DNA from 3 places in the Alteromonas sp. 5NS40-0096 genome. Region 3 is predicted to be linked to each of the others. Evidence: predicted binding sites of a transcription regulator. Region 3 holds the regulator's gene; each other region holds the start of a gene.
What was found. The regulator FNR, encoded in region 3, switches genes on or off when oxygen is low (the NO sensors DNR and NnrR bind a similar motif). The targets are predictions, from matches to a motif close to TTGATCTAGATCAA.
Positions count from the first base shown of each region.

Region 1: the regulator FNR is predicted to act here: its motif matches at 7,953-7,966, upstream of AC27G9_RS17020 (FeoA family protein).
Region 2: the regulator FNR is predicted to act here: its motif matches at 6,534-6,547, upstream of trhP (prephenate-dependent tRNA uridine(34) hydroxylase TrhP).

Region 1 is NZ_BAAJLQ010000006.1:52,470-62,316, reverse strand. It holds gene rpoZ (DNA-directed RNA polymerase subunit omega) at 1-180, opposite strand, end outside; gene gmk (guanylate kinase) at 272-904, opposite strand; gene AC27G9_RS17050 (alpha/beta hydrolase) at 1,087-1,758, shown strand; gene hemC (hydroxymethylbilane synthase) at 1,844-2,785, shown strand; gene AC27G9_RS17040 (uroporphyrinogen-III synthase) at 2,785-3,501, shown strand; gene AC27G9_RS17035 (uroporphyrinogen-III C-methyltransferase) at 3,505-4,641, shown strand; gene AC27G9_RS17030 (heme biosynthesis HemY N-terminal domain-containing protein) at 4,638-5,807, shown strand; gene feoB (ferrous iron transporter B) at 5,804-7,618, opposite strand; gene AC27G9_RS17020 (FeoA family protein) at 7,642-7,869, opposite strand; gene AC27G9_RS17015 (MipA/OmpV family protein) at 8,173-8,991, shown strand; gene AC27G9_RS17010 (DUF3019 domain-containing protein) at 8,979-9,407, shown strand; gene AC27G9_RS17005 (hypothetical protein) at 9,528-9,847, shown strand, end outside.
Region 2 is NZ_BAAJLQ010000001.1:134,734-144,580, reverse strand. It holds gene AC27G9_RS00760 (di-heme-cytochrome C peroxidase) at 1-1,909, opposite strand, end outside; gene AC27G9_RS00755 (lipase family protein) at 1,921-2,706, opposite strand; gene AC27G9_RS00750 (sensor domain-containing diguanylate cyclase) at 3,041-4,852, shown strand; gene AC27G9_RS00745 (START domain-containing protein) at 4,874-5,509, shown strand; gene AC27G9_RS00740 (DUF3224 domain-containing protein) at 5,499-5,903, shown strand; gene AC27G9_RS00735 (hypothetical protein) at 5,895-6,383, opposite strand; gene trhP (prephenate-dependent tRNA uridine(34) hydroxylase TrhP) at 6,625-8,010, shown strand; gene AC27G9_RS00725 (YfhL family 4Fe-4S dicluster ferredoxin) at 8,022-8,270, shown strand; gene AC27G9_RS00720 (hypothetical protein) at 8,418-9,347, shown strand; gene AC27G9_RS00715 (trypsin-like serine protease) at 9,380-9,847, opposite strand, start outside.
Region 3 is NZ_BAAJLQ010000001.1:715,596-725,442, forward strand. It holds gene ccoO (cytochrome-c oxidase, cbb3-type subunit II) at 1-204, shown strand, start outside; gene AC27G9_RS03225 (cbb3-type cytochrome oxidase subunit 3) at 204-377, shown strand; gene ccoP (cytochrome-c oxidase, cbb3-type subunit III) at 382-1,335, shown strand; gene AC27G9_RS03235 (FixH family protein) at 1,499-1,981, shown strand; gene AC27G9_RS03240 (heavy metal translocating P-type ATPase) at 1,987-4,359, shown strand; gene ccoS (cbb3-type cytochrome oxidase assembly protein CcoS) at 4,370-4,573, shown strand; gene AC27G9_RS03250 (sulfite exporter TauE/SafE family protein) at 4,566-5,240, shown strand; gene fnr (fumarate/nitrate reduction transcriptional regulator Fnr) at 5,261-5,998, shown strand; gene uspE (universal stress protein UspE) at 6,118-7,041, shown strand; gene ttcA (tRNA 2-thiocytidine(32) synthetase TtcA) at 7,147-8,097, shown strand; gene rssA (patatin-like phospholipase RssA) at 8,097-8,996, shown strand; gene AC27G9_RS03275 (LysR family transcriptional regulator) at 8,993-9,847, opposite strand, start outside.

The DNA.
Region 1 (9,847 bases), on a different contig from region 3:
GTCTACCAAACCTTGTTCAATTTCGCGCAATGCGACAACAGTTGGCTTATCGTTGTCCATTTCAACTTTAGGATCTTTGCCTTCAGTTGCGATCTGGCGAGCACGACGCGCTGCAACTAGGACTAGATCAAAACGGTTACCAATTTTATCGACAGCGTCTTCTACGGTCACGCGAGCCATGTAATGTATCTCCGATGAGCAAATTTAATTCAAAAGCGGCCGCGTAGTATAATACAGCGCGGCGTGATCTTTAAGTGTTTTGTTCACTTTTCTAGCAAATCAGATCCGCCAGTAGATCCTTGTGGCGTATCGCTTGTTTTGCTTGGCGCATCCTCTGACTCGTCACTAGGGTGTCTAACGCAGAAACCGATGTTTCAAAATCGTCGTTGATCATCACATAATCAAATTCGTCATAGTGAGACATTTCAGAAACAGCCTCACTCATTCTCGATGCAATCACGTCTTCAGAATCCTGCCCGCGGCTTTGCAAACGCTGACGCAATACTTCTGTCGAAGGCGGCAAAATAAAAATACCGACGGCATCTGGAATGTGCGATTTCACCTGGCGTGCGCCTTGCCAGTCAATATCCAAGAATACGTCAATACCCTTGTGCAAGGTGTCTTCGATGGTAATTCTCGACGTTCCATAATAATTGCCAAAAACTTCTGCCCATTCAAAAAACGCCCCTTGTTCTATCAAGGATTCGAATTCGGACTTGCTCACAAAATGGTAGTGCTCACCATTTACTTCACCCGGTCTGGGAGCACGAGTAGTATGAGAAACAGACACTTGCATTTTATCTGCCTGGCCAGCGTTCTTCGCTAATAGCGCCTTGATTAAGCTCGATTTACCAGCGCCAGATGGTGCTGCAAGAATGAATAGGTTTCCAAGTAATTGACTCATAATAGGGAAATTTCGTTTTACAGGGTGATGAACCAAAAAGGCAATGGTAGCATACTGATAAAGGAACCAATAAATGAATAAGTGCAGGATGCCTTGACCGTAAACATGGAATGCCACTTATTTACTCATTGGCAATACAAAGATAACAACAATTAGAATAATAAAATTGAGGAACACACAAGATGGCTAACAACCTTCTACCCTACGTTGAGGTAGAGCCAGCATTGCCCGCAAAAGCTTGCGTCATTTGGATGCACGGACTTGGCGATTCAGGGCATGGCTTCGCTCCGATCGCACCAGAACTCAAATTGCCAGAGGCGTTGGCGGTTCGGTTTGTATTCCCACATGCACCCGAACGCCCAGTGACAATCAATGGCGGCATGCGAATGCGAGCGTGGTATGACATCAAATCATTGGATTTTAACAGTCGCGCTGATATTGATGGTGTCAGGGAATCTGCGGCACAAGTGGAAGCGTTAATTGCGCAGCAAGTTGAAAAGGGCATTCCCCACGACAAAATCGTCCTTGCAGGGTTCTCGCAAGGTGGCGTGATTGCTCTACACTTGGCGACAACTTTCGGACACAAAGTAGCAGGCATAATGGCGCTGTCTACCTATCTATGCGAGCCAGACAACTTGGCAGAGCGAGCGGTAGATGTGAACAAGAGCACACCGATCATGATGGCTCACGGTGAGCAGGACGAGGTCGTCCCGGTGTTTTTAGGTCATGCCGCACATAAAATCTTGTCTGAAAACGGATTCAACGCCACTTGGCAAACCTACACCATGCAACACAACGTGTGTTGGCAAGAAATCCAAGATATTTCGCAATGGCTACAACAGGTTCTTGCCTAGTATTCTATGGGCCTGCTAGCCCCAGGCCCCGCATTTTTGTTAGAATGACCGCAATCTAGCAATTTCCATGTTTCAAGGTTTATCTATGTCTTCTACCCTTCGTTTCGATCGAACTCTGCGCATTGCCACGCGCAAAAGCGCATTAGCCATGTGGCAAGCCGAATATGTCAGAGACGCCTTGCAAGCTCACTACCCTGAGTTACAAATCGAATTGGTACCAATGAGTACTCAAGGGGATAAAATTCTTGATACGCCACTGGCCAAAATCGGCGGGAAAGGGTTGTTCATTAAAGAGCTTGAAGTGGCTATGCTCGAAGGTAGAGCCGATATTGCCGTTCACTCGATGAAGGACGTACCGGTTGAATTTCCCGAAGGCTTTGGATTGCATGTAATCTGCGAACGAGAAAATCCATTCGACGCGTTTGTTTCGAATCAGTACGCCAGTATAGACGACCTGCCAGAAGGCGCAGTAGTAGGTACTTCAAGCTTGCGTCGTCAGTGTCAATTGCGCAAACGACGCCCCGATCTTGAAATTAAAGACTTACGCGGCAACGTCAATACGCGGCTTGCCAAACTAGATGCCGGTGAATATGACGCTATCATCCTAGCTTCAGCAGGCCTAATTCGCTTGGGAATGGAAGCGCGCATCGCTCAACCAATTAGCGCCGATGTCTCTCTTCCCGCGGTAGGGCAAGGCGCAGTAGGCATTGAGTGTCGTAACGATGACAGCGACCTGATTGAGCTTATTAGCGTTTTGAATCACCAAGACACCGCGACAAGAGTTACCGCCGAGCGGGCGCTTAACGCTCGTCTGCAAGGGGGATGTCAGGTGCCTATAGGCAGTTTCGCCGAACTTGAGAATGGCCAATTAACTCTGCGTGGCATGGTGGGAGCAACCGACGGCTCTAAGCTTATTTTTGCCCAAAGTTCGCAACCTGCAGACCAAGCCCATTCCCTTGGAGTTGCTGTCGCTGAGTCACTTTTAGCACAAGGCGCTGGCGACTTATTGGCAGCACTTCACGACTGATGCTTCTGATTACCCGCCCTAAACCCAAACTCGCCGCCAGTGTCGCCGCGTTTGAGTCGGCGGGGTTGGCTGTGGTTGGTGTAGCTCCGTTCGACATTCAACCTCAAAATGAGGTGCGGGAAAAACTACAAGAGACGCTATCACAGCGAGTTAATAAACGGCTCTTGATTGCCACCAGTAAATTTGCGGCAGATGCCTTAGTTGATTGCGTGAGGGATGTGCCGTGTCACACACCTGTAGTGGCAGTGGGCTTGACGACAAAGCAGGCACTAGCCAACTGTTTTAGCCATGTCATCACGCCACATACCAGTGATTCAGAGGGCATCCTTGCGCTCGCTGAACTTGAGCAAGTTAACTGTGAATCCGCTATAGTCATCAAAGGCGTTGGAGGACGAGACCTAATTGAAACACAATTGGCCGAACGCGGGATTCAAGTCATTGTGTTTAACGTGTACCAACGCACGAAATTAAATCCCGTTTATTCATCAGCAAAATGGCAATGGCAAGATGTCACAGGTATTATCGCAACTAGTGGTGAAATGGCGCTTGCATTGATTGAGCAATACGGATTTGAGCAAGTAAAATCAAAACCTTGGCTCACAGTAAGTAAACGTGTCGCCACCTTATTGAATCAGCAAGGCATTTCAGCCGTGCAGGTTTGCAGCGGCGCTTCAGATCCGCTGTTAATAGAATGGGTCAAGGAGAATTGGGAGTAATACATGGCAGAGAGTAAAGAAATGGTTGTCGAGAATGATGTCACACACACAACTGAGTCCACCAGCTCTCCGAAATCAAGGAATACAGCATCCCCGAAAACGGGATTGCTCTGGGTATTTGTCCTTTTTGCTATGTTGCTATCACTTGCTGGTATTGGTGGTGGCTATTGGTTCCTCGAACAGAAATTGGGTGCCGTCACTACACTTGAGCAAACCAATGCGCAGCAGCAGTCTACGCTTAATGCACTAAACGCCCAAAATACAGCGCTACAGAGCGAAATAGACAGCGTTAGAGCAGACAATGCGCAGCGCCAGCAGGCCATTTCCGCTTTAAACGACTCAACTTTGGCCTTAGAGCAACAAAACGCTGCTCTTCAAGACAAACTTGACGGCATTAACGGCCGCAGACCCAGTGATTGGTTACTTGCAGAAGCGGATTACCTTGTACGCATGGCAGGCAGAAAGCTATGGCTAGAACACGATGCCAGAACCGCCATCATGTTACTCGACAGTGCTAATGCAAGACTGAGCGAATTGGGTGATCCATCAATTCTTCCCGTTAGAAGCTTGATTGCGCAAGATATACAACGATTGAAACAAGTCAATGAAGTCGCTCACGTCAGTATTGCCCTGGCATTGTCGGGATTGCTTGGCCAAGTCGACGCTTTGCCATTGGACTATATTGACTTCCCAGATCCGAATGCCGGTACACCCAAAGCCGAAATGTCCGAGTCGGTCTCCGATTGGCAGGAAAACTTGGCGGTTGTATGGCGCAATATTGTTGACGACTTTATTTCACACGAGCGCGTTGACACACCCATCAAGCCATTTATGAATCAACAGCAACGCTGGCTCGCTAGGGAACAATTGTCATTGTACTTACTGCAGGCTCAAGCTGCTGCAAACAAGGCACAGAACACCCTTTATCAACAATCGCTTCAACAGGCTCTGGGTTTAATGGTTGAACACTATGACCTTTCTACGCCCGAAGTGTCAGGTTTTATGGGCAGCATTCAAAACCTGTTGGAAAACGATGTAAGCCGAGCACTACCCACAGAGTTGCAAGCACAGCGCCCACTTTCAGATTTACTTGCTGATCGCGTAGACAGTGTGATTGAACGCGGAGTGCAGGCACTATGAAAAGGCTTATCTGGTTAACGTTGGTCGTCGTTACGGTATTAGCGCTTCTGGTCATTGCACCGAGCTTAATCAACCAAAAAGGTTACGTGTTGATTCAAGCGGGTACGCATGTCATTGAGACTAACTTAGTAAGTCTTGGCATTATTGCGGTATTGGCGGGTGTCGCCTTGGTGATACTCAAATGGGCCGTGAAGCGTCTCGTTAGGTTACTCACGGGATCTCGCCATTGGTTGGGGAGACGAAAAACGAAGAAGCAACAACAGCTTTTCGAACAGGGTATGCAAGCCCTAATGTTAAACCAGCCTGAAAATGCAGTCTCGAAGCTACAAGATACCGTTGGTACAGAATTTGGTGGCATGAATTACCTCAGCCTTGGACTGGCAAATATTAGGCTTGGTCAATTTGAAAGTGCAGAAACGTTCCTCAAGTTAGCACAAGAGTATCCGGAGACATCAGAAGCCGCTCTTGTATTGAGTGCAGAAGCGAAGATGGACCAAGGTCAGCCAGCCCAAGCCATTACTTTACTTCAACCGAGTATGGAAGCGAACAAACCATCGCCAATGCTTATCAAAACTTTTGCAAAAGCACTCGCTGAAGATGGCCAATGGAGTACACTCGAGCGCTCATTGGGTCGCTGGAAAAAGCCTTTAGGAGAAGATTATTCGAGATGGGCGGGCAAAATTGCACAAGGTAAATTAAGCGAAGTCGCAAGTCGTCACGGCGCTAATCAGCTCAAACAAACGTGGGCAGACATGCCCCGTAAGCAACGCAATGACGATGCTTACATTTTTGCTTATGTTGAACAGCTATTGGCTCAGGGGATGCACTCTGATGCTCAAGCTTTCTTGCTAGACAGCCAAAAGAAAGGCCCTAATCCTCTGTTGTTGCCACTGTTTAAACGCTTAGAATTGGCGGATCCTTCGCCCAGTTTTAAACGGATTGAGCAGTGGATCAAAGCAGACAGTGACAACGAAAAACTGTATTCAACCCTCGGCCATCTCGCCTATCATTGTGCTGATCCGGTACTGGCTCAAAAAGCGTTAAGCAAAGCAATTACCTTAAAACCGTCACAAGAGGATATGCTGTTATTGGCACAAATCAGCGAAGACAACAATGATGCAAATCAGGCACTTTCCCTATACAAACAAAGTGCCGATTACGTTTAGATAACGGCATAGACTAGGGCTGCAATGCCATAGGCAAGTAGCCCATACGCCACATAAACACCCCACGCTAGCTTGCTACTACCGGTTTCAGCTCGAATCATCGCAACGGTTGCCACACACTGCAGTGCTACTACGTAAAATAGTACGAGTCCTAAGCCCGCACCCAGTGTGAGTCCATCCGCTTGAACCTGCTGTGCTAATCCTTCTACATTCTCCTCAGCATCGTCCATGCCGAAAAGCGTCCCCAGAGCGCCAACAAATACTTCTCGCGCTAAGAAAGACATCAAGATAGCAACACCGTATCGCCAATCCAAACCCAGCGGTGCGAAAACAGGTTCAATGAATTGCCCAATCTGGCCTAAATAAGAATCTTCCAACGGGGTATTCATCGGAAAGTATCCAAGTACCCAAATGCCCACCGAGACCATAAAAATAATCGGTCCGGCACGGCGAATAAAGCTCAAACCACTGCCAATAACTCGTTGGTACAAGGGTTTCCAGTGGGGTAGGCGATACGTCGGTAATTCGAGAATAAATGGCATGTCAGACTGCTCTAAATCCTTTGGCAGTAGTTTATTCAATACCTGGCTAACTACTAGTGCCATAAGAATACCGAAGAAATAGAGACCAAAAAAAGCGGCGCCTTGGAGATTGAACAACCCGAGAAATACACCGTCAGCAGGCACCAATACTGCAATGAGCAACGCATAAACAGGAAGTCGTGCTGAACAGGACATAAGCGGGATGGTCAGCATAGTAATCAATCGTTTATGAGGAGACTCGATAGTCCTCGCTGCCATGATGGCCGGTATGGCGCAAGCGTGGCCTGATAAATAAGGTATAAAGCTACGGCCAGATAGACCAAAAAAACTCAAAGGGCGGTGGCACACCAAAGCGGCTCGGGCGAGATACCCAGAATCCTCCAACAAACCAAGGATAAATGTCAGAACCATAATCTGGGGGACGAATACGAGGAAAGAACCGAAGCCACCAAAGAGGGCGTCATTGAGAAAGTCACTGACTATACCCTCGGGGGTAAAGACGGTGATCCATTGGGCGAGGGCACTAATGGCCGCTTCTGTACCATCCATCAGCGGTGCAGCCAATGTAAAAATACTTTGAAACAAGACAAACATCAGTGCAAAAAAAACGACGCTTCCAAACGCACTGTTGAGCATGAAACTGTCTATTTGATGCTGATTTTTCAGGACAACATCTTGTTTAACACCAAATTGTTTAGCCAATTGTCGGCTGCGGTGTATTGCCGCGGCATTGGAATCGATTGTATTTATCGGTAACCGTGGTGACGACTGTGAGACCATCTCAAGCGCACCTTGCTTCAGTTCGTGCACGCCAGTTAAAGCGCGTGCCGACAGCGCGATTACCGGGCTCCCTAGCTCTCGGCTCAATTGTTCAGTGTCTATATCTTTGCCAAAACGGTGTACTTCGTCGATAAAATTGAGTGCGAACAGCACGGCTTTGTTGTTTTCGGCTGCTAGTTTTTGTACTTGAAGACCAAGTACTAAGCTACGCTCAAGCCGAGTGGCGTCGAGTACACACATTACTAATGCCGTGGCGTCATCTTGAATCGATCGCGTAATTTCCTTTACCGCGATATCTTCGTCTCGAGTAATCGCTGACAATGAATAGGTGCCAGGTAAATCGACAAGTTCATGCTCGCCAAATCGACCAGACTTCACTTCAACAGTTACCCCAGGATAGTTGGCCACTTTTTGGCGTAATCCTGTAAGTTGGTTAAACAACAAGCTCTTACCACAATTTGGCTTGCCAACCATGACAATACGTTGCATATCAACGACCTTATAAAACGGAATTAGAGACGAACGAAAATGGCTTCTGCGAGCGCTTGTTCTAACGCAAAGACACTACCACCTAACTCGAGCACGATCGGGCCGTTAAACGGACCTTTTCTCAAACAATGAATTGATTGTTCAGTTTCAATGCCCATCTCGGTTAATCTAGACAAAACGGCTGGAGAGACTGTATCAGCGATTGTTACGACAACTGCCGTCTGCGTTGGCGAAAGTTCCCATAATGTCATCGAAATTCTCACTACTGAAATAGATTTGGCCGGCAATTTCACCTTCCAAATAATAATAATTATTATTTAGAGTACCAAACTTTTTGATTGAGCTCTATGAGATAGATCTAAAGTCGCGAGTTTATACTGGGTGGTTTGGATGGAATCACAATGAAAAGTGCCGACTTACTCAGTACAAATGTAACGTTTTGTAATAAACCGCAGCTTTTTGATGATTTTAAATACAAGTCACCGCTAAAATTCAGACTCGATAAATATAACAAGCGCAATTATGTGCGATGGACTCCTTTGGAATACTGAGCTGTGAATGTCTCAAAGACCGTAACGATTATTTTTTCTGCCTGTTTGCTGCTATCGAGTTGGCTCGTAAGTGCCGCAGAGTCAACAGAAACCAAAATAGAGTGGCAAGTCGATCTCGGCTTAACCGTTAACTACAATCGCCATTTTATTGAAGGCCTAACAGAAAGAGACGACTCTTTTGGTTTATCGCCCTTTGTAAGTGGTGGCGTTTATTACGGTAAGTTTTACGCCGAGGCCTCGCCTAATACACTACACCCTCTGACATTCGGCTATGTTCTTCACGATTCGGACTCACACCAGTTTAATCTGGTCGCAGAGTCATGGTTTTTCGAAATATCAGAAGAAAACCAAAGTGAGGATAGTTCTAATCTAGACGGTATCATCACCAGAAAGGCCTCTTTCGAAGCCGGTGTTGAGTACATATCAACGAACCACAAATACGACTTTAGAGTCAGATTACTCCACGATGCACTGGGTCGCCACAACGGTACCGTAGCGACAATTGAAATGGCGCGCCCAATCTATACTGAAACGACGCTATGGTTGCCGGCACTGAGTATTGCGTTTGTCAGCAGTAATGCCGTCGACTACTACTATGGCGTGCATGCCAGTGAGGTAAGAGTTGGCCGTCCCGAATATACCGCCGGTTCAGCCTACATCACGGCAGCTCAACTGTATGTTGAAAGACCATTTGGTGAAAGATGGTCGATCATAGGCTTTGCTGGAATAGCATTACCGAGTCGAAATATAACGGAAAGTCCATTAGTGACTCCTCGAAGCAATGGCTTCAACGTTGGTGTAGGAGCAATATGGACGTTTTAAACACAAGGCAGTGTATACCATTTTTCCTTTTCGCTGTTCTGTTGGGCATCTCAACCAATAGCCACGGTGAAGACACTGCGAAAACAGCGGTTGCGAGCCTCGTTGCTGGCCCACAAGTTTGTATTCGCGAACAAGGAAAAACACTTTGCGAGATGGAAGCTGCATTAATATGGGAAGTACCCGAGTCAGGAGGCTATTGCCTGTGGGATGAAGGTCGTGAAGAGCCAATACAGTGTTGGTCGGAAGCCGTTTCAGGAACGGTAAAGCTAACCTTCAGTGGAGACACTAGCAGGACCTTTAGGCTTACTCGCTCAGAACAGCGTGTTGTATTGGCTACTGCGACTATCAAAGTCATGGGAGCCTTGGAACAACGTTTACGCGCAAGACGACGAAATCGCTTCTGGCGAGTCTTTTAAACGCATTACATAAAATTACAAACACACAACACTTTTGCACATCAACGCGAAAGATTAAGACAAACAGTGTCTTTACACTTTGCTCATCAAATCAGGAAACACAGAAAACGGAGCAAAACCATGAAAAAGACACTCACAACACTATTATTAGGACTGGCCAGCTTTTCATCATTTGCCGATGAAGTAAGCCCAGACAACCCTGTTCTTCGACCGCTTACACTAGTCGATAATGAAATCTTCTTGGCGGCAGGTGTCGCCCATGAAGTAACAGAAGGCAACGATTGGAAAATTGGCCTACAAGCAGCCTACGGGATCAATGACAATTTAACCATTGGTCTTGATGGATTGCGTTATAAAATCGTCGGTCGTGAAAACAACGGACTCGGTTGGGATGTGGCGCTAGGCGGTGGACTCAGAGGCTACAGAGAGAACGGCAATGG
Region 2 (9,847 bases), 580 kb from region 3:
ACGCAAATTTCTCGACTTCGGAAAACAAAGGACCGATACGACCTGGCATATCTACATCTGTAAACAAATGGCCAGTATTGTGATTGCCAGCGATACTCGTATCGTGTTTGAAACTGCCCGCACTTGGCGTATGTACATAGCCTAAATGAACCGGGTCATACTCGCGGTTTCCGACATGAAACGTCTTAGGCCGCATGCGCAGTGGTGACAACATATGATAAACCGTTGGCACCGAACCGTTGTGTAAAAATGGAGGCGTAGCCCAGACACCGTGTAATGGGCGAGATTTATAAGCTCGTTGGTTGGTGATTCGAAATGGGATATTCAAACCATCGAAATCCGCAACTCGGTCACCGTCGATTCCCCAACGTTGATAAGTTGCAGGCACAAGTTCGTTGAGCAATAGTTGTAAACCGTTTCCGGCATTCACTGGTTTTGCGCCGGGTACTAACTTACTGGGATCATACCGGTTGTCCATATAATTGTTAGCCAATTTAGGGTCGGTACCGATGTCTTCGACCTTGAGCCAAGGTACAGACCAAATCACGCTGCGCCAATCTTGTCGGTAGGCATTCGCCCCCTCTTTGGTAACATCGCCAGCCATATCCCACTGCCAATTACTGTCGTTCTGCCCGGCCACGGTAGGGTCGGATTGGGTTGCAAGTGGCCAAGCGTACGATTCACTGTAGTGTGGGCCATGGCAATGCTGACAGTGATGAGCAAACAAGTCTTTACCCGCGACGGCTTTATCTATGTCTATTTCGCCGAGAATATTTGCTGGCCATTTGGGTGGTTCTAATTCACGTATCAGGCCTTCTGCACAATGTAAGCCATCAATATCAACAAGAGATTGCCCTAGTTCATCACCGGTGAGTCGCTTACCTTGGTCATCCACAAGCTTGATGGGTGCCAACACGCCCAATGCTTCCCCCATGTTTCTGGCCATAGGTTGATTAGTAAACCCTGTGTACTGTACCCAGTCGAAGCGCCAGATATCCCACAAGAATGGATAGCTTGCGGGCGCATCTGCCACTTTGTAGTTATTGGGTTCATCGAGATCATAACCAAAGACGATGTTGCCGATACGACCGACAGCATCCGTTCGTCCTCTGCCCTCTTCAACCGGATAGTATTTGCTTGCACCGGCGGTTCCAACAAAGTGCTTTAATCGCTTTGCATAAGCCCACAGATCTGCTTTCAACGCTTTTCTTGCGTCTTTGTCATGCCCCACTAAGCGGTTAGCAAACCTATCCCATTTGTTGGGATTAAGCAGCGTTTCAAAAACGCTAGCGCCCAGTGTGGTAATGAATTCACCGCGCTTCGCATTGGCAATACTTTGAACCGCTTGTCCACCGTCAACGCGCATGGCCACACCGTTATAATGTAACTCTCCTGTGTGGCAAGTTGCACAACCGATATCCAACATCTCTTTACCGCTTATCGGGTCGAGATGCCGCCCCAATCCAACGGGTAAATTACCCGGGTTAATCTCACTTGCTCGCTGCCCTGGATTAACGATGAACCCCCAGCCACGCATGTTTTCGGGGGACGTCAACAGATCGTGAGACAGTGGCAGTTCTAAATTCACAAACCAGTCATATTCCAAACCGAATAACTCGGTGCCCTGTGGCGTGAAGTAAAAACTCTGCCGTTGCTTTTCTGTCCAGCCCTCGTTTAAGTAGGTTAACGAGTGAATTTGCTCTTGCGTCAAATTTGGAGCGAGTAACGCTTTTAAGCCAACAAACCCCGCTATAAGGACGCCAACTGTGGCGACAGTCCATCGCAGCCAAACCGGACCTAAGGCTCGCCACAAACCGAATAGCGCGATGACGATGCCTTTAATCCAGCGCCACAAACCGCGAAGCCAGTAAATAGGATTGAGCCTTCTTAGCCATCTTTTTATTTTCATTTTTTATTCCGTTATTTACTGTAGTAAGCGCGGCGCTGCGCGTAAGACACCAATTCGCTCTGTTCAAATTTACTGCGTATATTCGTCAGGTAGTTTTCCATCAAATGGGCTTTAACACTGGTATTGAACACATTCTTCCAAAATGACCAGGCCGAGTTCACTTGCGCATCTTGCGATGATTCAAAAACGTAGTATTGATCCCGTAGCAATGTAATTTGATCACCGACATGCTCAAAGCCACCGTGTAGCTCATCTAAAACATCATTTGCTGGGAGTAAAGGAACGACATCGTTTTCGTCAACAACACGCATCAAAGGCAAATGATGGTAACGCTGTACACCGTTTTTATTGGTAACCATGGGCTGGCCGAAGTTAATACAAGGTAGAATCTTGCGTCCATCTTCGTAGTAATACATCAGAAGTAAGGTCGAAATCGCCGCTCCTAGACTATGTCCGGTAAGCACCAATTCATAGTCGTCGAGTAAAAGTGGGGTCAACGATTGATAAACCGCATAAGCGCAGTCGTCGAATCCTTTATGCACCCAGATCGGCAATCGGTGGCTCTTGTGATAAATGTACGTAAAGTCTTCAATGGCATTGGTTAAATTACATGTACCACGTACCGTAATGACATGGGTCTTTGATTCGTGATCAGTTTCCAAAAAATAGCGGAGCTTTTTGCCACATCCCCCCACTTTTTCAACCAGTGGGTAGGTCTCTTGAATCGCTTCTGGGGATTGATAGGCGGTAGTCGCTCGCAGTGCGAATGTTTCTAGTAGCTTGAAGTTGACAATCATTGTCAATCCGTCCTTGCGCTATCGTAGGTGTGGTTTTCACTATTCAAGTCGTCGCACTTTTTCGCCATTTGTCATTGGCCTTAGAGTGCGTGTGCAACATCAGTTATTAATACTATATCCACTTTAATCTTTATATAACAAGACTCTATGATAAAAACTTAGTAATATGAATACATACCATTGTGCAAAAATTGTGAATGTTTGTAGTGTGAGTTTTTATACAATGCCGTTCGTAGTTACACTTTGACGTGTGATGTTTAGAAGTAACGTGCAGCCATGTTGTGAATGACTCTGTTCATCAAACCTCCAGTCATATCTTTAGGGCGGAAACCAGATGCTAAACAAGTATCTTATCGTAGCGTTTGTTTTGACTTTTTTTGTGACCACGGGGTCATGGGCGGACCAAGTTTCAGTGACATCCGTTGAAGCAGGGTCACAGCAAACTGGCCAATCAGATGTCTGGCATGACCCAACTGGAGACAAAACTCTCACCCACGCCATCGAAGCATTTAACAACAATGCGTTCTTTTCGTTGGAGACCGCGGGGTCGACGGGTTTGAAACCCGGGGCGTTTTGGTCGCACTTTTCACTGGTCAATGAAAATGACGGCACTGCTCATCTGTATATTGAGTACATTGACCATCAACTGATCTCACTTGAAGTCTGGGAGCATGACAGCAGCACAAACCAGACAGTAAAGATAGCTGACCTATCGATGGCTAAACCGTTCCAACACAGAGAACTCGCTCATCATAGGTTTGTGTTCCCAGTCGAGTTAGAAGCGGGACAAAACAAAACGTATTTTGCCAAGTACAGTTCTGATCAAATGGGGTTTGTTTTCCCCAGCATGCGTATATGGTCACCTCAAGAGTTTAATCGACAAACTACATCAGAAACCGCCATTATGGCCTTTCTCATTGGCGGCTTTTTCTTAATGGCGTTATTTGCTTTGGTCGCGGGCGTCGCTTCAAATGCCAAAACATTTTATGCCTATTCGATATATGCATTCTCAAAAATCACCATATGGCTCGCGGTTTACGGCTATTTACATCAGTACATTTTCCCCGATAATTTTCATTGGAGTTTCATCTGGATCGCCGCCGCCTGTACGGTATATTTTGGCATATTTTTCGCCCGCATCTTTCTAAAAAGTCGACGTTTCACACCGAACATGGATGTTGTATTAAAACTGATGATGGCGAACGCTATATTCTTATTCGGCTGCGCCATATTCCAGCTCACAGTACCTGCAATCATCTCTATTACTATTGCCATGTTGATGTATCCGGTATTGGTGATTACCGGTTTTATTCGATGGCGACAAGGCTCCACTGAGGCAGGCATATTTTGCCTGGCGTGGAGTTTTTTGATCATTTCGTTGGTCACACAAGCACTAAGAGATTTGGGTTTGGTCCCCGTGACCTTGTCTAATTATTACTGGCCAGCCTACGCGTCATTCTTCGAGCTGCTCACCATCATGGCGGCAATTGGTATGAAGGTGAAATCCCTTCGCGAAGCCAAAGCCGAGGCAGAAGCTCGCTACCGCAAACACCTAGAAGATTCGAATAGCAACTTGGAGCAAATCGTCGCTGAGCGAACTCAAGCCCTTGAGCAGGCCAAGCGAAAAGCCGAGCTGGAGGCTCGAACCGATCCTTTGACAGGCTTGAGCAACCGCCGTTGTTTTATTTCTCAAGCAGAAACCCGAATTGCCTTGGCTAAACGCAAATCTGTCTCTGTTTGTCTGTTTTTAATTGATCTGGATTTCTTTAAAAGCATTAATGATACCTATGGTCATCACATCGGCGATGAGGCTCTGAAGGCTTTTGCCGATATATTAAAGCAGTCTACCCGTAACATCGATGTGTGCGGCCGTTATGGTGGTGAGGAGTTTGTTGTGCTTTGCGACGATAATGCGCTTGGCGCCCAAGAGCTCGCCGAACGCATTCGCAAGAATACTGAATCCCTGGTACTGGATACCGAGTCGGGAAAACTCACCTTCACTATCAGTGTTGGTTTAGCAGAGTTTAACTTAAACGAGTCGCTTGAGTCGTTGCTTTCAAAAGCAGATAAAGCTATGTATCGCGCCAAAGAAAGTGGACGAAACAAAGTCGTCAGTATTACGCGAAATGCCGCCACTGCCAGTTAAGACTAAATGCAAAGGCAAACGATGAAACTGACAACGAGATGGACCTGGGTACTAATGGCGACAATGTGTCATTTTACTTGGGCGGCGGCACCCAATAACCAGCCCTCTCAATGGGTATTGGACAAACAAAGCGACAATATCACCATTTACACAAAGCATATCGAGGGCTCAGATGTCGATGCTTTCAAAGGTGTAACGACTTTACCGGCAAGTCGCGATAGTATTTTAGCAATCATGGAAGATACCGAAGCGCTAGCGCAATGGATGCCGGATGTGATCAGTGCTGAGTTACTCTTCCACGAGGGCAATACCAAAATCCAGTACGTACAGACAGATATTCCTTGGCCGGGGAAAAATCGAGACGGTGCCTACCAACTTACGCTCGAAGAGAGTGATACCCAAACAACTATCCTGATTTGGGCGGTGCCAGAATACCTGGAGCCCAATCCCAAGTTCGTCCGAATTCCTTATGCTAAAGGCTTTTGGCAATTAAGTGATGTTGAAGAAGGCACCCGTGTTGTTTACCAATTGCACGCCGAACCCGGTGGAAAATTACCCGCTTGGCTTATCAATAAATTCGTGACAGACACGCCATTTCAGGCATTATCGAATCTCGCCACGCAAACAAGTGAAAAAGGAACTGAGTATGAAAATTAAAGGAAAATTCGACGTTGGATTGCAACCCTTAGATGCGAGTTTTGCCCCCAGCGATGGTGCAAGTGTTGGACGGATGGGCATAAACAAAACCTTTCACGGCGATCTAGATGCCACCAGTGTAGGAGAAATGTTGAGCCTAACAACAGCAACCAAAGGCTCTGCCGGATACGTTGCAATCGAAAGCGTTACCGGTAGCTTACTGGGTAAAACAGGCAGTTTCGCGCTACAGCATTTTGGTACAATGTCAGCATCGGGTAAGCGGCTAACACTTGAAGTCATACCTGATTCCGGTACCGAGGCGTTGGCTAGCCTCGCCGGTGTCATGGATATTATTATTCGAGATGGCGAGCATTACTATGAGTTCGATTTTAAGCTTGAAACTAACCTACAATAATTGTAGCCGCTCCCATTGCCAATCCTCTTGAGGAAGTGGAACTTGCTTTCTCAGCGCATTGTACTCAGATTCCCCCATTGCAAATGCGACAGTTTTAAACTGACTTTTGGCTTTTATCGCTCGAGTTTGCAACAGATTGAGCTTCTCGTCAGCTTGGTCAGAAAAGTCATCAGCTAAAATATCTAAGCTCTTGCTGTGTGCGGCGTAATACTGCAGCACATACCCGACTAATTTGACCAATACTGAAATCATCCGTTTACTCGGAGACAATGGGCTAAGGTGTGACATTTCAAGCGCTTCTTTTGCACCCGTTTCCGTCAGTTCTGCCAGTGCCGCATGCAGCTGTTCTGCAGTCCTTTGATAGTGTTTCAATAGCGCTAAATAACTTTCTGGCACATCTGTTCCATTTTGTTCGAGGTCATCTGCCATATCCTCACTCAACATATCGAGATTGATGATAAGACGCCCTACTGCACTCATTACAACATTACCCTTTCTTGCGACATGAAAAACACACATAAGCTGTCAAAATTACCACACTATGTGAGGTTTCAAAACCTCTGTTGGCCATGGTCGGACTGGGTGACGAGTTCAATGGACACATCAGTGTAGTGACGTGAAATGTGTTTTTTGATCTAGAACAACTCTAGGGCTTTTTTGCCTTGTTCAAATAAACACACAGCCCTATTCTTCTGCGGATTTTCAATCCGGAACAAACACCATGGTACACAGCAGTAAACCCGAACTCCTCTCTCCAGCAGGCAGCCTAAGAAACATGAGGTACGCCTTCGCCTATGGAGCGGATGCCGTGTATGCTGGCCAACCCCGTTACTCTCTTAGAGTAAGAAACAACGAATTCAATATAGAGAACCTAAAAACGGGCATAGATGAAGCCCATCAATTAGGCAAAAAGTTCTACGTTGTGAGCAATATTGCGCCGCACAACAGTAAAGTGGACACCTACTTAAAAGATATCGCTCCCATCATCGACATGCAGCCAGACGCGCTAATTATGTCTGATCCCGGTATGATCATGCTAGTGCGTGAACACTACCCAAAGATGCCAATTCACCTATCAGTTCAGGCTAACGCTGTTAACTATGCCACGGTCCAGTTTTGGTCACGTTTGGGTATTGAAAGAGTCATTCTATCTCGAGAGCTTTCACTCAAGGAAATTGACGTAATCAGGACTAAAGTACCTGACATTGAGCTCGAAATTTTTGTTCATGGCGCACTTTGCATGGCGTATTCCGGTCGCTGCTTGCTTTCCGGTTATATCAATAAACGAGACCCGAATCAGGGTGCATGTACCAATGCATGTCGCTGGCAATATACAGCAGAGAAAGCTCGAGAAAACGAGACCGGAGACATCGTTCATGTTCAGCAGCCTGATGTGAATACCCCGGTATTGGGGCTGGGCCAACCAACCGACGATGTATACCTACTTGAAGAACCGATGAAGCCCGGTGAGTACATGCCAGCATTTGAAGATGAGCATGGTACTTACATCATGAACTCAAAAGATTTACGCGCCGTACAACACGTCGAAACCTTGGTAGGTATGGGTGTTCACTCTCTCAAAATTGAAGGCAGAACGAAATCCCACTACTACTGCGCGCGAACCGCACAAGTCTATCGCAAAGCCATCGACGACGCCGCAGAAGGCAAACCTTTTGACCCAGATTTAATGCTATCCCTTGAAGGACTTGCCAACCGAGGCTACACAGAAGGTTTTTTACGTCGCCATACACACGACGAATATCAAAATTACCAATCTGGTAGCTCAGTGAGCGACCACCAACAATTCGTGGGTGAAATTTTAGGTTGGTGTCCAGATACCGAGATGGCCATTGTCGATGTCAAAAACAAGTTTTGCGTCGGACATCAACTCGAACTAATGACCCCCGATGGCAATCTGACTTTCGATCTGCAATATATGATTGATTACAAAGGTAACACCATTGATAACGCGAAGGGTTCAGGTCACCAAGTCAGAATTCCTGTACCTCATGGTGTATCACTCGACTATGCATTATTACTGCGCAATCTTGAAGAGAACCAAACAACGCGACGTCCATTCGATACGGCTCCTGAAGAAACTGCGTGAGGAATGACACTATGGCACTGAGAATTACTGACGACTGTATAAACTGTGATATGTGTGAACCAGAATGCCCAAATGCTGCGATCAGTATGGGTGAAAACATCTATCACATCGATACAAAGCGCTGTACCGAATGTGTGGGACATTACGATGAGCCCACTTGTGTCAGTGTTTGCCCTATTGATTGTATCGAGCCCGACCCCCAAGCCAAAGAAACACTTGACCAATTGGCAGAAAAGTTTATCGCACTGACAGGGGCCTAAATCGGTACCTTTTATCGATAAACATTGTCGAGAATCAATCTTGGCTCATGTGATATTTATTAATCAAATCTTTATGAATTTGTGACACTTTAGGCAACGTCACTGGGTTAGACTGCAGATATCAATGATTAATAAGTTGGTCGTATTGTGGTGAAAAAAAGTGTAAGTGTTTTAGCAGGGCTGTGTCTTTTTCAAATCAATAGTGTTGTCGCATTTGAGTGGGATTTTATTTCTCTGAGAACCACCCTGTCGCGGCCAGATACTAGCCAGAGCCTGATTTTCAGAGCACCCGGCGAGACGGAACAAAAAACCTTGTTTCATCTATCTCCAACCAATAATGAACGCATCGGTTTTTTTCTCGACATCAATGATATTGAAATTGGTTATGCGGTAGACGCGCGCAAAGACGACATTGAAACCGACACTCAAAACTTTCTCATTTCCTACCGCAAACTTAAACACTCAAGAATCACACTCAATTACCAGACACTCGAAGGCCTAGACACGAGAGTAGAAAACTTATCCGGTGCAGGCCAGTTTAGTCAGTTTCTAGAGCAAACCAAATCCACGAAAATCGAATTATTCGGGCAACACAACTTCTACACTTTTGGTGGCAAAACGTCAGCCTTTGAACACTTTTTCCTAAATCGTCCCAAGTTGAGCTCTGTATTCGATTGGTCTCTCAGTATCAATGGCGGCTGGTCTGTAAAGAGGCTTTCACTCGAATCCCCAACGTCTATTTTACTCCAAACCGATTTTGTTGGCGCCGAGCTGGCCCCCATTACCGAATTAGACTCGGTCTCTTATAGCGGTGATATCGGTCCATTTTTGTCACTACAAGCCCCCAACAACTTTCACTTCTTCGCTGAGTACAAATTTGGTAAAGGTGTGATTAAAAATCTGAGTGATACAGATAGCCTAAAAGAGTCGGGAGACGAAAAAGCCCGGGCATTCGGCGCGGGTATCTCATGGACATCGTCCGATGAAAAACTCTTGGTTTTACTGCGCGGTTGGAAACAAGAGGGCCGCCATGTTTCAACTTCATTCGGCGACCTATCGGTAGTCTGGTTTTTTTAAGATTGGAGAGAGCATTGTGCCAAAGATGGGCGTTATGATTTCTCAATGTGCTGCAAAATCCAATCCCTAAAATGGTTTACATGGGTATAGTAATCAACGGCGCCATAAAGCCCCTGCTGCCAATTGGTCGCTTGTGTGTCTTGCCACGAACTGACACCGACAATATGTGCGACTCCATCTTTTACTACATACGCCGGTGAGCCGCTATCACCGCCACCTCCTATCCCCTCCAGTGGTAACGCATTGTCATCGGGATGGCTGAAATCAAAACTCACCCATTGTCCCTTTGCCGTTACCACTTCGTTTTGAGCAAACCTGAGCTGCATGGGGGCGTCGACAATGCCGTCTTTGCCATTACCCGTATCCCCTTTTCCCGTGATATTGATAATATCTCCCTCGCTTAATTGATGTTTAAACATAACAACGGCTGGGATAGGTTTGGCGGGAACGGAGATTTTCACTAACGCAATGTCATACCCAAACTGGCGGTCTCGCCATTT
Region 3 (9,847 bases):
GAATCGAACATGCCTGGTTACCCATGGCTTGCAGAGAACAAACTCGATGGCAAGTTGACAGCAGGTAAAATGGAAGTCTTCCGTGATTTTGGCGTGCCTTACACAGATGAAGACATCGCAGGTGCTCAGGCGGCAGTAGAGGGTAAAACTGAAATTGAAGCCCTAATTGCTTACCTACAATCTCTAGGGACACATTTTAAATAATGGACCAGGGAATTATAGGCAGCATTTTTACTGTCATCGTCTTCGTCGCTTTCGCAGGAATCGTTTGGTGGGCGTTTAGTAAACGCAACAAAGACAGATTCGACGAAGCAGCAAATCTAGTATTTGCCGACGAAGACAAACAAGAATCACAAAAAGATAAGCAGGAGTCTTAAACTAATGAGTATGTTTTGGACAATCTGGATCTCAGTTATCACACTGGGCTCCATTATCGGTTGCTACCTGTTACTACGTTGGTGCTTGAGTAACCAAACAGGTATTCCCGAAGGCGAGGAAATGGACCACGAGTTCGATGGTATCGTTGAAATTAACAACGGCTTACCTAAGTGGTGGACTATCCTTTTCATCATCACAATTATTTGGGGTTTCTTCTACCTGGCGCTCTACCCAGGCTTAGGGTCTTTCCAAGGCTTTTTTGGCTGGAAGAGTTCAAACCAAGGTGTGTTAACCCGTGCAGAGTCGGAACAAGCGCGTAAAGACGCAGCAGAAAATGGTTTGTTGGTACAATATGACCGCGAGCTAGATTTCGCCGCCGAGCGTTTTGACCCAATCTTCGCAGATTACGCTAAGGTCCCTGTAGAAGAACTTGTTCACAATGAAGAAGCAGTAAAAGTAGGCCAGCGTTTGTTCCTACAAAACTGTGCTCAGTGTCACGGTTCTGATGCAAGAGGCCAAAATGGTGGTTTCCCTAACCTCACTGACAACGATTGGTTGTACGGTGGTTCAGGCGACAAGATCAAGGAAACGCTACTTCTTGGTCGTACGCCAGCTATGCCTGCATGGTTAGATGCATTCGGCGAGCAAGGTGTGAAAGAAGTTGCACATTACGTAATGAGTTTGAGCGGACGAGAAGATGCTGACGCTAACCTTGCAGCAGCAGGTAAAACGAAATTCGCAGCGTGTGCAGCCTGTCACGGTATGGATGGAAAAGGTAATCAACTTCTTGGTGCCCCTAACCTAACAGATAATATCTGGCTATATGGCGGCAGTGAGCGTGCGATTATCGAAACGCTAAATTATGGCCGTAACGGTGTGATGCCTTCGTTCAAGAAAACCTTGGGTGAAGACAAAATCCACGTGGTGGCGACATACGTATATAGCTTGTCGAATTAAGCCATCGGCAATGTATCTTGAAAAGAGCCCCGCATCGTCGGGGCTTTTTTACCCTAGACACCAGTGAATTATTACTAGTTTTTTCGTAGCAAAAATTGCTAATAGTTCATTTGGACACCCTGTTAACCCAGGTTGTCACCCTAACCAAAGTAGTGTGAGTTTGATGAAAGTAGTACCTTGGTATAAACAGTTTTGGCCTTGGTTTTTAATTGCCATTCCTACTAGCTCCTTTATTGTGGGCTATATTGTTATTAGCCTGTCAATTGATACTTCAGACAGCTTAGTGGTCGATGATTACTACAAAGAAGGCAAGGCAATTAACGCCAAATTAGACAAAGTGTATGAAGCACAGCGTTTGCGTATCACAACGGAACTCATGATTGATAATGGCGCAGTCGCGCTAAAGTTTCACTCAGGTATTCCACAAGACGGCACGGCACTTAAACTGGCGTTTTATCACACGACGATAGAAGACAGAGACACCAGTGTTTTGCTCTCTCGTGATGCCAATGGCGTTTATCGCGGCTTTGTCGAAGCCTCGTTAGAGGGTAAATGGCAGATCACACTTACTCCACTTGATGAAAGCTGGAAAGTACAGCGCACTCTCGGCCTGCCCAGAACAGGTTGGTTTACCTTTAATCCCTAGCGCTTATGGCTGTCGTCGATTGTTATCATTGCGGTTTACCCGCCGAAACGCACGATAATTTCCGTGCTACCGTTCTCGACGAAGAACGGGTGATGTGCTGCCCTGGCTGCAAGGCTGTGGCTGAAACGATAGTGGCAAATGGCTTAGAAGATTATTATCGTTTCCGCACGGCGCCTGCAGAACAAGGTGATCAAGCTCTTGATGACACGCTAGCTAAGTTAGCGATTTATGATGAGCCTGCATTGCAAGAAGAGTTTGTTCATGATCAAGGCGAGCTCAAGGAGATTCAACTTACCGTCGAAGGCATCACGTGCGCTGCATGTGGCTGGTTGATTGAAAAACAATTATCTCGAGTTGAAGGCATCAGCCAAGTTGCTGTAAATGTTGCAGAACGACGCGCTATGGTAGCTTGGAATGACAATTCGGTTAACCTCTCTGGTGTACTCAAGGCTTTAAACAAAATTGGCTACCCTTCTTTGCCGTTCCAACCCGATCAGCATGAGTCACTGTACAAGAAAGAGCAAAAAACATATCTCAAAAAACTTGGCTTAGCGGGTTTAATGACGATGCAAGTCATGATGTTAATGGCGGGCATGTATTTTGATTTGTTTGGTGCCATTGAAAATGAGACCAAACAATTCTTCCATTGGATCGCGGCAGTTCTCACTACGCCTGTTGTCTTGTATTCGGGAAGTGTTTTCTATGTTGGAGCGTCCAAGGCACTGTCAGCACGTACGGTCAATATGGATGTTCCGGTCACGATCGCGATTTTTGGAACCTATGTAGCGGGTATTAAGTCAGTCCTAAGCGAGTCTGGTGACGTCTATTTTGAATCGATTTGCATGTTCGTATTCTTGTTATTACTCAGCCGCTACCTAGAACACCGTTCAAGACACAAAGCCGCTCAAATCTCCGCAAATATGATGCAGCATATGCCTGTCACGGCCACGTTGGTCTCTGACAATGGCAATTTAGATCAGTGTTTAGCAAAACAGCTACAAACAGGGCAAACCGTACTGGTTAAAGCAGGGGAAATCATCCCTGTCGATGGGCAAGTCATTGATGGAATCAGTGCGGTCGATGAGTCTATGCTAACAGGCGAGTTCAAACCGGTGTCCAAATCGCGTGGTGACGCGGTGTACGGTGGCACAGTGTCGCAGACTGGTGCATTAACAATCGAAGTGACCCAAACCTTAAAAAATGCATTAGTAAGTCAAATCATCAGATTGCAGTCTTCTGCAATGGCAACCAAGCCCAAAGTCGCGGCGACAGCCGATACCTTCTCACGTTACTTTGTTATGGCGGTGCTAGGATTATCCGCCCTCACCTTCGGATTTTGGTCGTTTCAGGGTAGTAGTGACGCATTTTGGATCACGATTTCAGTGCTAGTTGCCACCTGCCCTTGCGCTTTGGGTCTTGCAACGCCTTCGGCGTTGACATGTGCTATGGCAAAACTCAATCGCGGTGGGGTTTTACTCAAGCGAGCCGACGCACTCGAACAGCTCACTGCGATAGATACTATTGCACTCGATAAAACGGGAACGTTAACGCAAGGAAAGTTCTCAGTGACAAAAGCCTGGTATGCCGACGGTACTGACAGCGCTTTGCTTTACGACATTGTTTGTACTTTAGAAGCGCGCTCAGAACACCCCATTGCCAGCGCATTTACCTCACAAAATGCTTTACCTCAGCTTTTAGACTTCAAGGTTGTGCCAGGAAAAGGCGTTGAGGGTAGTATCGGCCAAGAGAAATACCGATTGGGGTCAAAGCATTTTGCAGGCGCGAAAACCGAACAGCACTGGGGAAATGTCTATCTGTGTAATGAACAAAACCAATGCCTTGCCGTTTTTGAAGTCACAGACAATATCAAAGACGGTATTGCAGAGGTGTTGAAAAGCCTAGACGCTTACACACTATGCTTGATAAGCGGTGATACTCAACAACACGTTTCATCAGTCGCCAATACACTCAATATCGACACCTTGTTCGCCGAGCAAACCCCCGAGGACAAGTACAAAACGGTAAAAGCGCTACAGGCCAAAGGGCACAATGTAATGATGTTAGGCGATGGTATCAATGATGCGCCTGTTCTCGCGAGTGCTGATGTCTCGGTTGCCGTCGGCAACGCTACTGACGTAGCGAAGAATGCTGCAGATGTTATCTTGCTGTCTAATGAACTAGATAACGTCCCCGAACTTCTAGAAACTGCTCGCGCCACTAAGCTAAAAATCAAGCAGAACATTGCATGGGCAGTTGGGTATAATGTACTGATATTACCTTTCGCTGTATCTGGCATGCTGACACCATGGCTCGCAGTGATTGGCATGTCATTGAGTAGTATTATTGTCGTTTCAAACTCGACCCGTTTGTTAAAATAGGGCTAGCATAGTGAGTATTATTTACGTATTGATCCCTCTGGCTGTCATTATCGTGGCAATTGCGATTGGCGTCTTTTTTTGGGCTGTTAAATCAAACCAATTTGAAGACTTAGAGCGTCAGGGATATAGCATTTTGTTCGACGACGACCTACCAAAAGAACAAAGACGACAGCCCGACGTACAGCAGCCGGACTCTCAAACCAAGAATGACTGACTTTAACGTATTCTCTGCGTTTCTTATTGGTGTAGCAGGCGGCGTACATTGCGTTGGTATGTGTGGTGGTATTGCTACGGCGTTTGGCGCAACGATTCCGTCTCATCACCCTAAGAACGCTTATATCGCGTTATACAACCTCGGTAGAATATTAAGTTACACGGTTGCTGGAGGCATCACCGGCTTTTTGGGAGGCGTTGTATCGCTGTCACTGCGTAATGGATTAGTTTATCTATCTATTGTAAGCGGCATTATACTCTTGCTACTCGCTTGTTACTTGGGTAACTGGTGGCGAATATTAACCGCAATCGAAGCGCTCGGTTCTCGGGTCTGGAAGCGAATCCAGCCTTTGTCTAAACGGTTTTTGCCAGTTGATTCCTATGGTAAAGCGTTGGGTTACGGCATGATCTGGGGTTGGCTACCGTGTGGGCTGGTTTACTCTACACTGACATGGTCAATGGCGTCTGGCGATGCCCTAAACGGCGCTGCCATCATGCTAGCGTTCGGCTTGGGCACGCTGCCAACACTCTTTGCAGCCAGTTTATCCGCACAATGGTTGGTCAAAGGTTTTCGGCACCCCGTTGTTAAACAATGCATTGCCACTTTAGTCGCAATATATGCAGTTTTCTTGATTTATAATGGTTACAATAGTATCTATAACGCTTAGGCAAAGGACCCGGAACGACTATGAGCAAGACCAGCGATTTTTCAATACATTGTCAAAACTGTAGTTTCAGTCACCTGTGTTTACCAGTTGCGCTCAATAAAACAGAAATTGAGTCATTGGACGACATTGTTGAACGAAAAAAGCCACTGCATAAAAATGATAAGTTAATTCGTTCTGGTGACAGCTTCACAGCCTTGTACGCGGTGAGAAGCGGTTCGTTCAAATCGTTCGTCAGTGCCAAAGATGGCGAAGAGCAAATCATAGGGTTTCATTTTCCTGGTGACATTATTGGCTTTGATGCGCTGCGCAACAATACCCATGAAAGCTACACCCAAGCCCTAGAAACCGCCATGGTCTGCGAATTGCCCTACGACACATTAGACAAAATGTCGGTACAACTACCTAAGCTGCGCCACCAAATCATGAGTTTTATGAGTGCAGAGATAAAGCAAGACAATGAAATGATGATGTTGTTAAACAAGCGTACCGCAGAAGAACGCTTGATCTATTTTATCGCGCAATTGTCGCAACGTTTTGAAGAACGGGGCTTCTCATCTCGAGAATTTAATTTATCAATGACCCGAAACGAGATTGGAAACTACTTGGGTCTTACGGTCGAAACGATTTCCCGTTTACTTACGCGTTTTCAAAAAGAAGGCATTATTCAGGTTGACGGTAAGCTTATTACCATCACGGATTTCGACGCGATGGAAGACAAACTCAACAATATGGGCGTGCAAACAAAAGAGGTGATTTAAGCCTCTTTTTGATCCAAAACAAATCACATTTTTCTATATTCGACCTACACTTATGTAAAGAGGCAACACTAACGTTGGTTCGTTGTGTTTAATGACTATTGCATTAGGGAAGGTCGCATATGATTAACTACAATCACTTACTCGCTATCATTGAGCCTGATAGAGACAATCAACCTGCCCTATCCCGGGCGATCGAACTTGCCGAAAAGACGGAAGCCAGCATTACGGCATACATGGTGATCTACGATTTCTCGTACGAAATGACAACCATGCTCTCATCAGATGAACGAGAAGCCATGCGAGAAGCCGTAATCAAAGATCGTCAAGCTTGGTTGGAGGATGAGTTAAAACACTACAAAAGTAACGCAGCAATAAAGGTGGTTGTTGAATGGCACAATCGCGCCTATGAATCCATTATACGCTTTGCCATGGCACACAGCTGTGACATCGTTGTAAAGGCCACAAAACCTCACGATGATCTGACTTCAGTCATTTTTACGCCTACGGATTGGCATTTGTTACGCAAATGTCCTTCTCCGGTGTTGTTAGTAAAAGACCACGATTGGCCTGAGGATGGTAACATTATTGCAGCCGTCAACGTCGGCACCGAAGACAGAGAGCATGCGCAGCTCAACGACAAACTCACCGTGATTGCGAAAGACTATGCAGACTTGCTGATTGGCAAGGTTAACTTGGTTAACTGCTACCCCAGTACACCGCTCAACATCGCGATAGAGGTCCCAGAGTTTGACCCAACGACTTACAATGATTCTGTGCGAAATCATCATCTACAAGAGATAGAACGTCACTCTAATCGATACGATATTCCGCTTGAACGATGTCACGTAAAAGAAGGCTTGCCGGAAAGCGTGATACCACAAATTGCAGACGCCGTTGATGCGGAACTCGTCATCATAGGCACCGTGGGTCGCGTTGGTCTATCAGCGGCGTTAATTGGCAACACCGCTGAGCATGTAATCGATAGTTTGCAGTGTGACGTGCTTGCGATCAAACCCGACGGTTTCCAATCCCCAATACGCTAATATCCAATGGATAAACGCGCTGACTCTGTTTAGAACTAAGGCTATGCGCAGGTGCGGGCATTTTGTATAATGCCCGCTTTTCGAGTAATAGAGCACGTTTCGCGCATGAATCAGAACGCAGTAGAAGCCAAGTTGACAGAATCCGGCTCAACCAGTTCACAACAAAAAGCCAAGTACAACTTCAATAAATTACAAAAACGCCTACGACGAAATGTCGGTAAAGCGATTGAAGACTTTGGCATGATTGAAGCAAACGATAGAATCATGGTTTGTCTTTCCGGAGGAAAAGACAGCTACACCATGCTCGATATCCTCATGTTCTTGCGTAAGATAGCTCCTATCGACTTTGATATCGTCGCGGTCAACTTAGACCAGAAGCAACCGGGCTTCCCAGAACATATTCTGCCCCAATACCTCGAGAGTGTCGGTGTTGAATACAAGATCGTAGAAGAAGATACCTACTCTATTGTCAAAGACAAGATCCCGGAAGGTAAGACTACCTGTTCTTTGTGTTCTCGATTGCGCCGAGGCATTTTGTACCGAACGGCTACCGAATTAGGCGCAACCAAAATTGCGCTGGGACATCACAGGGACGATATGTTAGAAACCCTGTTTTTGAATATGTTTCACGGTGGCAAACTGAAATCAATGCCGCCTAAATTAGTCAGTGATGATGGTAAACATATCGTAATCCGCCCTTTGGCTTACTGCAGCGAAAAGGATATTGTTAAATACTCAAACATTGCCGATTTTCCTATCATCCCGTGCAACCTTTGTGGTTCACAAGAAAATTTGCAAAGAAAACATATCAAAGCGATGTTGCAAGACTGGGACAAACGGTTCCCTGGCCGCATTGAATCCATGTTTCGCTCTATTCAGAACGTGGCACCTACACACCTTGCAGATAAAAACTTACACGACTTTAAAAGCATTGAAACTACTGGAGCGCCGGTAAAAGATGGTGACATAGGTTTTGATGCACCAACATTTGAAGTTGCACAAGAAAACATGGAAGATGCTATTCCAATCGTCAATATCATGGAAGCAAAACAGTAATGAAAATAGGCCTAGCTTTAGGTGCGGGCGCAGCTCGCGGATGGACCCACATTGGCATCATAAAGGCACTTGAAGAGCTGGGTATTAAAATCGACGTAGTGGCAGGTTGCTCCATCGGCGCTTACGTCGGTGCAGCGTATGCCAGCGGCAAACTAGAAGCATTGCAGGAATGGGCGTTCTCGCTTTCCGAATGGCAGGTACTCTCCCTTATGGGTGTTGGTATCCGAAAAGGGGGAATTGCGAGTGGCCAGAAAGTATTTGATAAACTGATAGAAGACTTCAGTGCGCCGACATTTGAGTCGATGGATTTACCATTTGGTTGCGTCGCGACTGATCTTTCGACAGGCAGAGAAGTGATCTTTAAAAAAGGTGACGTAGGGGAACCTGTCAAAGCTTCTTGTGCGATTCCCGCCCTGTTTTCTCCCGTCGCAAAGGACGGTAAGTGGTTGGTAGATGGTGCGGTAGTCAATCCCGTTCCGGTTAATTTGTGCCGCCAACTTGGGGCAGATTTTGTTATCGCCGTCAATTTAAATGCTGACTTTAGACCACAGCGTTTGGTACAAACTCGCCTTGAGCACGAAGCAGCGAATCGCAAGACAGACGATTTTTTCTCAAAAAGTCAAAACGTGCTACGCCAGTGGTTTTCACCTGAGACAACTGCAGAGAAGAACGAAAATCCACCTGGTATCTTCAGTGTGATGAGCAGTGCACTAGAAATTCTTCAAGCGCGTGTCACCCGCTCTCGTTTAGCAGGCGATCCGCCGGATATATTGCTCGAACCGCAACTCACTGACGTGGGTATCATGGAATTTCATCGTGCCGAAGACTTGTTTGAAAAAGGCAAACAAACGGTGTCTCGTATCGAAGAGCAGATTCGCTACCAGTTGTTACTGAGTTAAGCCCGAAAATGTGTGGTGCTGTCGAGCAAAAAGTCGATAAGCACCCTCACCCGCCTCGCTTTTTGCGAGTTTTGCATGAAGTAAATGTACAAACCTGGGTATTCATCCCAGTATTGCTCTAGTAATGGCGACAACTGCCCCTCAGTAAATTGATTTTCAATCATCGGTGTGACGATCCTTCCGATACCAAGACCTTTAATTGCAGCGTCTATCATTGCATCAGTGTCATTGACAATTAACGCGGTTTTTCCTCTAACGGTATGCTGTTGTCCATTATCATTGAGTAATAGTGGCGCTATTTGATTAGAACCAATAAAGCGGTACTGAATAAACTTGTGTTCACTGACGTCTGAGAGTGTTTTCGGTAAGCCGTATTTCGCCAAATAATCCTTAGAAGCAAACAGTGCTTCTTTCATTGGCGATGTTAACGGTCTTGCCACCATTCCATCTTGAATACGATGACCAAAACGAATACCCACATCAAAACCTTCATCCAAAATATTGACAACTTTGTCGCTAATCGATATTTCCAGTTCAATGTCGGGGTAAAGATGACAGAATTGGGCGTAGTAAGGCTTGAGCAAAAAATCGTAAACAAACTTTGGAAGCGTAATGCGAACGCGGCCTGAAGGTGCCTTATTGAGATCTTGCAGGCTATCGACTGCGAGTTCTAGACTCGACAGATGATCACCAATACGCTCGTATAACAGTTGTCCAGCCTGCGTTAATTCTATTCGCCTCGTACTTCGGCTAAATAGAGGCATGCCTATCTTTGCCTCAAGCGACTTGAGTGATTGACTGACCGAGGGTGCGGCAATTTCAAGCTGTCTCGCCGCCCCTCGAATACTGCC